DNA from 2 places in the Rahnella contaminans genome. Region 2 is predicted to be linked to the other one. Evidence: predicted binding sites of a transcription regulator. Region 2 holds the regulator's gene; the other holds the start of a gene.
What was found. The regulator sigma-54, encoded in region 2, starts transcription at its own class of promoters, with help from an activator protein. The targets are predictions, from matches to a motif close to GTTGGCACANNTTTCGCTNT.
Positions count from the first base shown of each region.

Region 1 (6,327 bases), on a different contig from region 2:
GATTGCTTTTGTAATCCGGCGGACGAACGTACACGCCGGCGCTGTCGGATTCGAAGCGCGCGCGCATTCTCTGCCCGTTCGCGGTTTCCAGGAACGCACTGAGTAAAAAGCGCCCGAGCATGACGGCGGCAATAATCCAGACAAGCCGCTGGGAATGGAAGGTAAAGCTATAGCCGTCCAGCACCACACCCACGACGGGCCCGAAAATAATCAGCGCCACCAGCCCGGCGAAAATGGCATCCAGCAGGCAGCGTTTAAGCGAAAATCCGCTGCTCACAGCAGTTTGTGTCGTCATTTTATTTCCCTCACACTTTCGTCACGACCGGACGGCCCAGCAGACCCTGAGGGCGGAAAATGAGGATCACCACCAGCAATCCAAACGAAAAGACATCTTTGTAATCCGAGTTCACCATGCCTGAGAACTGCGCTTCGGCGATCCCCAGAATCAGGCCGCCCAGCATCGCCCCCGGCAACGAACCAATGCCGCCTAATACCGCCGCCGTGAACGCTTTAATACCAATGATAAATCCGGCGTAAAAATCGAAAGTGCCGTAATTCATGGTAACCAGCACACCCGCCAGCCCGGCCATCGCCGCCCCAATCATAAAAACCAGCGAGATAATACGGTCAGTGTTGATGCCGAGAATTGAAGCCATTTTTCTGTCCTGCTGCACCGCACGACACATGCGACCGAGCTTGGTATTACTGATAATCCACGACAGCACCAGCATTCCGAGAAGCGAGGCCACCAGAATGAACAGCTTGGTGTAGGTCATCTGGACAAAGCTTTCGCCGATATGAAAGCGGATGGCACCGTCCAGCATGGTCGGGATCCCCTGCTGTCGCGGCCCCTGACTGATTTGTGCGTAGTTCTGCAAAATCAGCGACATACCGATGGCCGAAATCAGCGGCGCAAGGCGTGTGGAGTTTCGCAGCGGTTTATACGCAATGCGCTCAATCGCCCAGCCATAGACGCCGGTGACCACGATGGTGAACACCAGCGTGCCGAGGATCAGCAGCGGAAAGGAGTGCAACCCGAAGAAGGAAAGCAACGCCAGCGCGATGGCGCAGAGGTAGGCGGAAATCATATACACTTCGCCGTGGGCAAAGTTGATCATGCCGATAATGCCGTAAACCATGGTGTAGCCGATGGCGATGAGACCGTAAACCGCACCGAGCGTGATGCCATTAAACAGTTGTTGCAGGAAGAAAGAATCCATAAATACGCTGTCTCTTTTTGTGACCGCGCCTGGCTAAGGCGCGGTCTGACACGGGTTCAAAATGGCAAGTCAAACAGCTTTATTCTTTCACTTCCTGATATTTGCCTTTGTCATCCCATTTATATACGACGTAATCAGAGACTTTCAGGTCGCCTTTACTGTCCCAGGATTTTTTACCCATGACGGTATCGACGCTGTTGGCTTTCAGCCAGGCGCTGGCTTTGGCGGAATCGCTGCCGCCAGTGGCTTTGAATGCGGCAGCAATGGCCTGAACGGACGCATAGGAATAGAGGGTATAACCTTCCGGTTCAAATTTGCCGGCGCGGAATTTATCGATAACGGCTTTGCCGTCAGGGATCAGACGCGGGTCTTTACCGAAGGTCATCAGAATACCGTTGGTGTATTGCGGGCCGCCGGCTGCGGTCACCATTTCTTCGTTAACGATACAGTCGCCGGAGAAGAAGGTCGCCTGAACGCCCTGCTCACGCATCTGGCGGACTAACGGACCGGCTTCCGGATGGCAGCCGCCGAAGAACACCACATCTGGTTTCTGCGCACTGATTTTTGTCACCAGCGCGTTGAAGTCTTTTTCTCCGCGCGACAGGCCTTCATACATCACCTCTTTCACGCCACGTTTGTTGAGCGCCGCTTTGGTGGCGTCCGCCAGACCCTGACCGTAGGTATCTTTATCGTGGATGATGACCACTTTTTTGGCTTTCAGTTTATCGATGATGTAATCGCTCGCCACTAATCCTTGCTGGTCGTCACGGCCACACATGCGGAACATGTCACTCATGCCGCGTTCGGTGATTTGCGGGTTGGTGGAGCCCGGCGTGATGGCGATAATTCCGGCGTCGTTATACACCTCGGAGGCAGGCATGGTGGAGGAAGAACAGAAATGTCCGACCACGGCCTGCACTTTATCCTGATCGACTAAACGGTTAGCCACCGCCACCGCCTGTTTCGGTTCGCAGGCGTCATCGCCCTGGACCAGTTTAATTTTCTCGCCATTAATCCCGCCTGCGGCATTAATGTCTTCGGCAGCCTGCATGGCCCCGTGCCAGTACTGATCACCGTAAGTCGCATTCGGCCCGGTAAACGGACCCGCAACGCCAATCAAAATATCCGCACGCGCGGAGAAAGCGGTAACCAGACAACCGGCCAGCAACAAAGAGAGCGGACTTTTCATAAATTTCATCGACATCGTCATGATCCTTAGCACTGTGTTTGAGTAGAAACCTGAACTAAAAAGAAAATTCTGAAGCTTGATTTTGAAATTCACGGCTGACGCCAAAAGACGAAAGGTTTCCCGAGGTTTAATCAAAGGTAAGAAACATAAGCAAAATATCTGCCAGTGTTTCCAATGCTCTGAGAATGTGTCGGGTTCTGTGAGTATAGATAGCGCTCAGCCCGCGTTACGGGCAACTGACAGAAACGACGACGGGATCACACCGCACTGAGCTGGTGCTAAAAAGCGACGAAAATGAGGATAGCAAAACGGCGTGCACCAAAATGAGCCGTGATAAATCAGTCACTCCGTTCACACAATTACGCCTGGTGACATTTTTATCCTTTGCTTCTTGCGGCAGGTTGTTTTGTAATGCGGGCAGATGATTGCAACGGGAAACTACTGAACAATGAAGAAATTATCCTGCCTGATGGCTGTGGTTCTGGCGCTGACATTGACGGGTTGCGCCGGCGATTACGTGATCAATACCAAAGCCGGCGATCAGCTTTTCGCCCATGGCGAACCGGATCGCGACCGCGATACCGGTATGACCAGCTATACCGACATGAACGGCGATTATCATCTGATGAACACCAATGATATCGCGGGGATTGTGAAGAAGTAGGGTTAAACCAGCAACGCCTGCGCGCAGGACTCATCGGTGACAAGCCCGTTGATCCAGCGGCCTTCGAGGGCGGCGCGGATAGCAATCTGCTTATCTGCGCCACCGGCCAGCGCGATCACCGGTTGATCATCATGCGGATGCGGTCCGACGCTGGTGAGGCGCGAATTCAGCACACTGTCGATGCGCTGTCCGTCATGCCCCATAAAGTGCCCGAGCACTTCTCCCACGGCCCCGCTTTTCGCGAGTTTTTCCACTTCTTCCAGACTGATAAATCCGTCCTTGTGCAGCGGACACCCCGGTTCAATGGTGCCGATACCGATAAACGTCACGTTGGCCTGACTGGCCTTTTCACTGACCGTGCGGTAGATACGATGATTGCACCACATCGCGCGATCGTCTTCGCCGTCGGCAAACAGGGGTGCAGGCAGGATGAAATAGCGTCCCTGTGTTTTTTGCGCCATCAGCAGCGGCACGTCGTAACGGGTACAGGAGCCGTCCGACGCAATCGCGCCAATCAGCGAAACGCTGCTGTGCTGCGGTCTTTCTATATCCACCAGTTCGTCTATGGCCGCTTTCAGCGTTCTCCCGGAACCCACGCCGATAATCATCGGTTCATCGCTGCGGATAAACTGCGTCATTACTTGCGCTCCCGCCACCGCAATGGCGTGGCTGATGCCCGACGGCGTCATACCCTGCCCCGGCACCACCTGGCAAATATCCAGCCCGAAACGCTTTTGTAATTGCGCCGCCAGTTCCATACAGCGCCCCACGGAATGGGAAATGTGAACGCTGACCAGCCCGTTATCGATCGCGCTGGCTACCAGCCGCTGGGCGACCTGCCGCGAAACGCCTAAGGCTTCGGCGATTTCATGTTGGGTTTGCCCGGCGACGTAATACATCCACGCCGCCCGTGCAGCCAGATCCATTTTCTTGTCGTTCTTACTCATGCGCGCATTCCAGCCGGTGTTTTCAGTGGCGAGATTTTATCGTTTTTCGCCTCTTCCCGTGATCGCTAAATACATCGATCCACGAAATGTGTGAGCTAAAGCCCATTTAACGGGCAAATATTCCATTAGATTAACCGCAATCGAGCAAAAGCCCACCAAAAGGGCTTAAGCTCACATCAAATCAATAATCACTTTGTGGAGAATCTGATGAAAAATGCTCACCAACCGCAATCGTCTGTCTGGCTGCATATCGGCAGCGGCTCTTTCCACCGGGCCCATCAGGCATGGTATCTGCACCGCTTACTGGCGAAGGGAGATAACAGCTGGTCAATCGCACTGGGTAACATTCGCGAAGATGGCGTTCCGCTTCTGAACGCGTTGCAGGCGCAGGGCGGTAAATACGTGCTGGAAACTGTCACTCCGCAGGGTGAGCGTGAATATGAAACCATCACTTCCATTCAGAAAATCATTGCGTGGGATAACGAACTGGCCGCGCTGGTGGCTCAGGGGGCAGATCCGCACACCAGAGTGATTTCCTTTACCGTGACCGAAGGCGGTTATTACCTTGATAACCAGTTCAATCTCGACCAGCAAAATGCTGATATACAGGCTGATTTGCAGGGCGGATGCCGCACGATTTATGGTGCCATCGGCCATATTCTGGCGCGTCGGATTGCGCTTAAGGGTGGCGATATCACCCTGCTGAACTGCGATAATCTTCGCCATAACGGCGAACGTTTCCGTCACGGTCTGCTGCAATTTCTGGCCCTGCGCCAGCAACACGACATCAGCGACTGGGTAAAAAATCACACCCGCAGCCCGAACACGATGGTGGATCGCATTACCCCGCGTCCGTCACCGGACGTCGCCGTGCGTGTGGCTCAGGCAACCGGATTTGAAGACCGGGTGCCGGTTATGGGCGAGGCTTTCATTCAGTGGGTAATCGAGGATGATTTCATCGCGGGTCGCCCGCACCTGGAAGAGGCTGGCGTAGAAATGGTGGAGTCCGTTCTGCCGTATGAAGAAGCAAAAATCCGCATTCTCAATGCCAGCCACAGCTGCATCGCCTGGGCGGGGACGCTGACCGGTCAGCGCTTTATCGATGAAAGCACGCGTACTCCCTCCATTTGCCAGATGGCGTATGACTACGTCACGGAAGACGTGATCCCCTCCCTGACGCCAAGTCCGTTAGATCTGGCGCGCTACCGCGATGTCGTGCTCGAGCGTTTCAGTAATCCACACATTCAGGACACAAATCAGCGTGTTGCCGCCGATGGTTTCTCTAAAATTCCGGGATTCATAACCCCGACCTTGCAGGAATGTTATCAGCGCGGTCAGACGCCACGGGCCACTGCCATGCTGCCTGCGCTGTTCTTCGTTTTCATGCAGCAATGGCATCTCGGTCTTCTGCCTTACGAATATCAGGACGGTATTCTCGACGCTCCGGCGGTACATGCCCTGTTCAGCAGCGCTGATCCGGTGGCGCAATTTGCCGCCGATGAAAAGCTGTTTGCCGGACTGGCGGGCGATAAGGCCTTTACCGAACTGATGCGCCAGTCCGTTGAGCGCGTCCGTCACTGGCTGAATGACGCAAAACGCGTCTGAGGAGCACTCTATGTATCTCGGACTGGATTTAGGGACGTCGGAAATCAAAGCGGTCGTAATTGACGATCAGGGCCGGTTACTGGCCAGTGCCGGTGAGCCGCTCGAAGTCAGCCGCCCGCATCCGCATCATGCAGAACAGGATCCGCAAGAGTGGTGGCAGGCCACGCAGCGGGTGATTTCGAGCCTGCGCAGTAAGTTGCCGCAACGATGGTCAGAGGTCAGCGCCATCGGTTTATCCGGGCAAATGCACGGCGCGGTTCTTCTCAGCCGCGAAGGCCGGGTATTGCGTCCTGCCATTTTATGGAATGACACACGCAGCGCAGCGGAATGCGCACAACTCACGCAAAGCGCACCGCAACTTCATCAGGTTGCAGGAAATCTGGCTATGCCTGGTTTTACTGCCCCGAAACTCTTGTGGGTGGCGCGACATGAACCGGAGATTTTTGAACAAACGGCGACCGTCCTGCTGCCTAAAGATTATCTGCGCTGGATGATGAGCGGCGAGAAAGTCTCTGATATGTCAGACGCGGCGGGCACCCTGTGGCTCGACGTGGCGAAACGTGACTGGTCGGATAATCTGCTCGCCGCCTGCGGCCTGACGCGTGATCACATGCCGCGTCTGGCGGAAGGCAGCGATGTCAGCGCCACGTTGAAAAATGACATTGCCCGCGCCTGGGGCCTGCGCGACGACGTGGTGATCGC
Region 1 covers NZ_JAADJS010000001.1:140,536-146,862, reverse strand. Annotated here, with positions in the region: gene livM (high-affinity branched-chain amino acid ABC transporter permease LivM) at 1-295, opposite strand, end outside; gene GW579_RS00665 (ABC transporter permease subunit) at 306-1,220, opposite strand; gene GW579_RS00660 (branched-chain amino acid ABC transporter substrate-binding protein) at 1,300-2,424, opposite strand; gene GW579_RS00655 (YgdI/YgdR family lipoprotein) at 2,858-3,073, shown strand; gene GW579_RS00650 (sugar-binding transcriptional regulator) at 3,076-4,020, opposite strand; gene dalD (D-arabinitol 4-dehydrogenase) at 4,228-5,625, shown strand; gene xylB (xylulokinase) at 5,636-6,327, shown strand, end outside.
Region 1: the regulator sigma-54 is predicted to act here: its motif matches at 2,557-2,576, upstream of GW579_RS00660 (branched-chain amino acid ABC transporter substrate-binding protein).

Region 2 (6,327 bases):
GCATTATCCGATGGCGTATGACGTCACGCTGGCGGCCGTTTCCAGCTGGGGTAAATACACGCCTTACACGCTGAGTGAGAATGAAATCGGCTTTCTGGTGCTGCATATTGGCGTCGGGCTGGAGCGGCATTACAACATTGGCTACCAGCGCCATCCGCAGGTGATGCTGGTGTGCGACACCGGCAATTCAACCATCCGTATGATCCAGGCGCAGATTAACCGTAAGTATCCTCAACTGGTGATGAAGCAGGTGGTTTCGCTGCGTGATTACGAGCAGCTGGAGCACATCGACGAAGATTTTATTATCTCCAACGCCCGTATCACCGAGAAGAATAAGCCGGTGGTGGTGCTGTCGCCGTTCCCGACCGAATACCAGATGGAGCAGCTCGGCAAGCTGGTACTCGTCGACCGCACGCGCCCGTATATGCTGGAAAAATTCTTCGACGAAAAGCACTTCATGATCGTCAATGAGCCGATGACACAGGCGGAGCTTTTTCGCCATGTTTGTTCACAGCTTGAAGAAGAAGGCTCTGTCGATCAGGCGTTTTACCCGTCGGTGGTGGAGCGCGAGGAGATTGTCTCGACCATGCTGGGCGAAGGCATTGCGCTGCCGCATTCGCTGGGATTGCTCGCAAAGAAAACCGTGGTGATCACTTTGCTTTCGCCGCAAGGCATTGCCTGGGGCGAAGGGGAAACGGCGCACGTGATTTTCCTGCTGGCGATCAGCAAGGCGGATTACGAGGAAGCAATGGCGATTTACGATTTGTTCGTGACGTTTGTGCGGGAACGCTCGATGAGCCGTTTGCTGAGCAGTGAGAATTTTGAAAGCTTCAAGGCGATTGCTATCGACTGTTTAAGCCGCATTTAATACGGCTTAAACAGTCCGTTAACCCTCAGTCTTCGTCAAAACCTGAATTAATCAGATTTACGACGGCGCTGAGAGCCTGTTCTTCATCGGGGCCGGTGGCTTCGATTTCGATTTTCTGGCCTTTCGGGGAGTCCAGCATCAGCAGTGCGATCACGCTGCTGGCTTCCGCCTCGATGCCTGTGCCGTTGCGCAGCATCACTTCTGACTCAAAACTCTGTACCAGTTCAAATAACTTCATCGCCGGACGGGCGTGCATCCCTAACCGGTTTTTGATTTCTACCGTTTGTTTAACCGTCATGATTTGCGTTTTTCCAGCGTGCGATGGCGGGACTGGACGTTCTTCCCGCGGGAACGGAAATAGTCAGCCAGCTGTTCTGCGATATACACCGAACGGTGCTTACCGCCGGTACAGCCAATGGCGACGGTCAGATAACTGCGGTTGTTGGTTTCCAGCGCGGGCAGCCATTGTTCAAGATAGCTGCGCGTCTGATAGATAAAATTATGTACTTCGGTATGACGGTCGAGGAACGCAGCGACCGGTTTGTCGAGGCCGGTCATCGGACGCAGCTTCGGATCCCAGTGCGGGTTAGGCAGGAAACGCACGTCGAAAACGTAATCCGCATCAATCGGAATACCGTGTTTGAAACCAAAGGATTCAAAGACCATGGTCAGCTCACGTTCGCGTTTGCCCAGCAGGCGCGTACGCAGCATTTCTGCCAGTTCGTGAACGGACATCTCGGAGGTGTCGATGATCAGATCCGCGGAAGAGCGCAAAGGCTCCAGCAAATCGGCTTCTTCATCGATTGCACTTTCAAGGGACAGGTTTTTGCTGGAGAGCGGGTGCAGACGACGGGTGTCGCTGTAACGGCGGATCAGGGTATTACGGTCAGCGTCGAGGAACAGCAGCTGTGGCGAGAAGCTTTCCGGCAGCTGTGACATCGCATGCTCATAAACTTCCGGTGTTTCTGGCATGTTGCGAACGTCAATGCTGACGGCCGCAGACGTATTGCGTTCAACAAGTGTCTGGGCGAGCTGCGGCAACAACACCACCGGCAGGTTATCCACACAGTAAAAACCCATGTCTTCCAATGCCCTTAGGGCAACCGACTTCCCGGAACCGGAACGGCCGCTGACAATCATCAGCACCATGGTGTCACTCCCCTGGCATTCAGTGTTCAGAATTCATTTTCCCGGCGCGCAACCGGGAATCAGTAATTTATTCGTTTTCAGTCATTATCTGGAACAGTTCTTCGTCACTTTGCGCTCCGCGCAGACGACGACACACCCCTTTATCCGCCAGCTTTTTGGCGACTAAAGACAAGGTATGTAAATGGGTTTTACATTGATCTGCCGGAACCAGCAAGGCAAAAAGCAAATCCACAGGCTGATTATCGATAGCGTCAAAAGCGATCGGCTGTTCAAGCTGAATGAACACCCCGACGGCACGTAAAGTGTCTTCTTCCAGCTTTCCGTGCGGAATAGCGATCCCGGCACCGATCCCGGTGCTGCCCATGCGTTCACGGGTCAAAATGGCGTCAAAAATCACCTGCGGTGATAAATTTAGCTGTTTGGCCGCCAGCTCACTGATGATTTCCAGTGCGCGTTTTTTGCTGGCGCAATGAACGCCGCTTTTGGTGCATTCGGCATTAAGCACCGATGTTAATTGCATTGCAGTATCGTTAATCATGTCATCTTCACTTTGGCGCTGTTTCACCCTTAAAGCTATATCGGCTCGTTTCCCGAAGGTCACAAGCCGATGCCCGAAGGTTTGTAGCACAGGGTTGGCTACATGAATGTCAGTGCTGTTTCAGTTTGTCTTTGTGCTTGTTCAGCTGACGGGCCAGTTTATCAACCAGGCCGTCAATTGCCGCGTACATATCCTGATGCTCCGAGGTGGCATGCAACTCGCCTCCGTTCACATGCAAAGTGGCTTCCGCTACTTTCTGCACCTTTTCAACGCTCAACACCACATACACCTGATTTATCCGGTCGAAATACTGCTCAAGCTTGGCCAGTTTCGACGTGATGAATTCTCTCAGGGGATCCGTGATCTCAATGTGATGTCCGGTAATGTTGAGCTGCATAATGTCTTCCTTCTCTGTTGAGGTCAAACTAACTGTTTACGTTGGTTTGAGGGCGGGATGGACAAAGACTCTCGGTATTTGGCGACGGTTCGTCGTGCCACCATAATTCCCTGATCGGAAAGGAGGGTGGCTAACTTACTGTCACTGAGCGGTTTTACAGGATTCTCCGCTGCGATTAATTTCTTCACCAGCGCCCGGATCGCGGTTGACGATGCCTCGCCGCCGCTGTCTGTACTGACATGGCTGGAAAAGAAATACTTCAGTTCGAAAATTCCACGCGGGCTGTGCAGAAACTTCTGCGTCGTCACGCGTGAAATCGTCGATTCGTGCATTTCTACGGCGCTGGCGATATCGGCCAGCACCATAGGCTTCATAAATTCTTCACCCAGTTCAAAGAACGCCTGCTGCTGCTCAACGATACAGCGCGTGACTTTCAAAAGCGTGTCATTACGGCTTTCCAGGCTTTTGATTAACCACTTGGCTTCCTGCAGGTTACTGCGGATAAATTGCCCGTCGCTATCGCTGCGCGCGGAATTGCCCATCGCGGCGTACTGCTGGTTAATCTTAAGACGCGGAATGCTGTCGGAATTCAGTTCTACCGTCCAGACACCTGACACTTTTCGCACCAGCACATCGGGGATCACGTACTCGGATTCACCGGTGTTGATCGATTGTCCCGGACGCGGATCAAGAGACTGAATCAGAAGCATCGCTCCTTTCAGTGTATCTTCTTTTAGCCGGGTTGAACGCATAAGTGCGCGGAAATCATGGTTCGCCAGCAAATCCAGATGTTCGCTGATAATCAGGCGCGCTTCGGCGATGAAAGGCGTATCTGTGGCGTACTGTGAAAGCTGGATCAGCAGGCAATCACGCAGGTCACGCGCCGCCACACCAACCGGATCAAAACGCTGCACACGTTTTAAAACGGCTTCCACTTCGTCCATGCTGACGTTGTCGTCACCGATACTTTCGAGGATGTCGTCAAGGGAAACGGTCAGATAACCGGTATCGTCTACCGCGTCGACAATGGACGTGGCAATCGCGGCATCGGTGTCGGAAAACGGCGTCAGTTCCACCTGCCACATCAGGTAATCCTGAAGCGTCTGCGTGGTTTCACCCTGATAAATTGGCAGCTCGTCGTCACTGTAATCGTTGCCGGTGCCGGAAGGCGTGCCCGCGGTATAAATCTCGTCCCAGGTGGCGTCCAGCGGCAACTCTTCGGGCATGTCTTTCTGCTCGAGCGCTTCGCGGGTATCTAACGCTTCGTTGTCGGTGGCTTCTACCGAATCGATTTCATCATGAAGGTCGGTTTGTTCCAGCAGAGGGTTGCTCTCCAGCGCGAGTTGGATCTCCTGTTGGAGCTCAAGCGTGGACAGTTGCAACAGGCGGATGGCCTGTTGTAACTGAGGAGTCATTGCCAGTTGTTGGCTGAGTCTGAGTTGCAAACCTTGCTTCATATCTTGGTTTTATTTCCGTTGATTACAAACTGAGTAACTTCTGTCAGAGACCTCCCGTCAGACTTTACGTCGAAACGGGCACGGTTCCGGCGGCACAGATCACAGACGGAATTCTTCACCAAGATAAACGCGTTTAACCTGTTCATCAGCAAGAATGTCGGCTGGCGTGCCGTGGGCGATCAATTTCCCCTGACTGACGATATAGGCACGCTCACAAACGTCGAGAGTTTCGCGAACGTTGTGGTCAGTGATCAGTACGCCGAGGCCGCTGTCACGCAAATGCTCAATGATTTTTTTGATGTCGATGACGGAAATCGGGTCAACGCCGGCGAAAGGTTCATCCAGCAGGATAAACTTGGGATTCGCTGCCAGTGCGCGGGCAATCTCAACACGGCGACGTTCACCACCGGACAAGGACTGACCGAGGTTATCGCGCAAATGAGAAATATGGAACTCTTCCATCAGTTCATTAGCGCGATCGTTACGCTGTTCTTTGTTCAGATCATCGCGGATCTGCAGTACGGCCATCAGGTTATCAAACACGCTGAGACGACGGAAGATGGAGGCTTCCTGCGGAAGATAGCCAATGCCGCGACGGGCGCGGGTATGCAATGGCAAAAGGCTGATGTCCTCATCGTCAACGATGATACGGCCCGCATCACGTTGCACAATCCCGACGACCATGTAGAAGGTGGTGGTTTTTCCCGCACCGTTTGGCCCCAGCAATCCGACGATTTCGCCGGAGTTCACCATCAGGCTGACATCTTCTACAACCTTGCGGCCTTTGTAGGCTTTTGCCAGATTCTCTGCGATTAATTTTGCCATAAAATATCAGTTACTCTTTTTGGTCGGCTGGCCGCCCGCGGCAGGCGTTTTTTGTTGCAGCTGCGAAGGAACCAGAACGGTCGTCACGCGGTTGCCTTTATCACTGAAGGCTTCCATTTGCTGTTTCTGCACCAGATAGGTAATACGGTCGCCTTTCACGTTGCTGTCGAGCTGTTCGAGGTATGCGTTACCGGTCAGGGTCACGAGATCGTTTTCCACTTCATAGCGGACTTTCTGCGCATGGCCTTTTACCGGCTTGCCGTTGTCCTGCATCTGGTAAAACGTCACCGGATTGCCGTAACCTTCCACCACTTCTTTGCCGGATACGCCCTGAGGACGGATCACGACAACTTTATCGGCTTTCACCTGAATAGTGCCCTGATTGACTACGACGTTACCGGTGAAGGTGGCCGTGTTGGTGTTCACATCCAGCGCCTGATTGGCGGAATCAATGGTGATCGGTTTCGTTGTGTCATCTTTTAAGGCGAAGGCCGGAATGCTCACGGCTAACAACGAGCTGACGATCAGGAGATCACGGATTTTATTTTTTGCTTTGAATTTCATAAGAGGTCGTTACCTTTTCGATCAGCTGTGCTGTCTTATCACGCAGATTACCGCGCATTTTCATGCCGTTAGATGTAAAACCTGTGCCATAAAGCGTTACTTCATCGTCTGAGGCAACGTCCTGTGTCGTCAGGTTAACCCGGGCATTATCCGTTTTGATTCTTTGAAGCTGTGATGTCTCAGGCGTCAGGCTATCAGCCTGCACATGCCCGTAAAGATAAAGCATCTTATCCTGAGTCAACTTGGCTTTATCAGAACGCAGCACCCAGGTTGGTGTTTTATTCTTGTCAAACATGGTCGCGACCGGGTTGGTAAACCATGTCACCTGATCGGCGGCGTAGTATTTTACCTGGTCCGAAACCAGTTTATAGGTCAGGCTACCCGTTGGGTCATAGACCATCGTGACCGTGTGGGATGTCTGGTAAGTGGGATCCTGATCGTTAACGGCCTGCGGTGCGTCATCGCTGCTATCAGACAATGACCAGCCCACCAGAACCAGAACGATGGCCGTCAGAACAAGGATAATCCA
Region 2 covers NZ_JAADJS010000005.1:148,487-154,813, forward strand. Annotated here, with positions in the region: gene GW579_RS19890 (BglG family transcription antiterminator) at 1-868, shown strand, start outside; gene npr (PTS phosphocarrier protein NPr) at 894-1,166, opposite strand; gene rapZ (RNase adapter RapZ) at 1,163-2,017, opposite strand; gene ptsN (PTS IIA-like nitrogen regulatory protein PtsN) at 2,085-2,555, opposite strand; gene hpf (ribosome hibernation promoting factor) at 2,665-2,952, opposite strand; gene rpoN (RNA polymerase factor sigma-54) at 2,976-4,409, opposite strand; gene lptB (LPS export ABC transporter ATP-binding protein) at 4,509-5,234, opposite strand; gene lptA (lipopolysaccharide ABC transporter substrate-binding protein LptA) at 5,241-5,798, opposite strand; gene lptC (LPS export ABC transporter periplasmic protein LptC) at 5,776-6,327, opposite strand, start outside.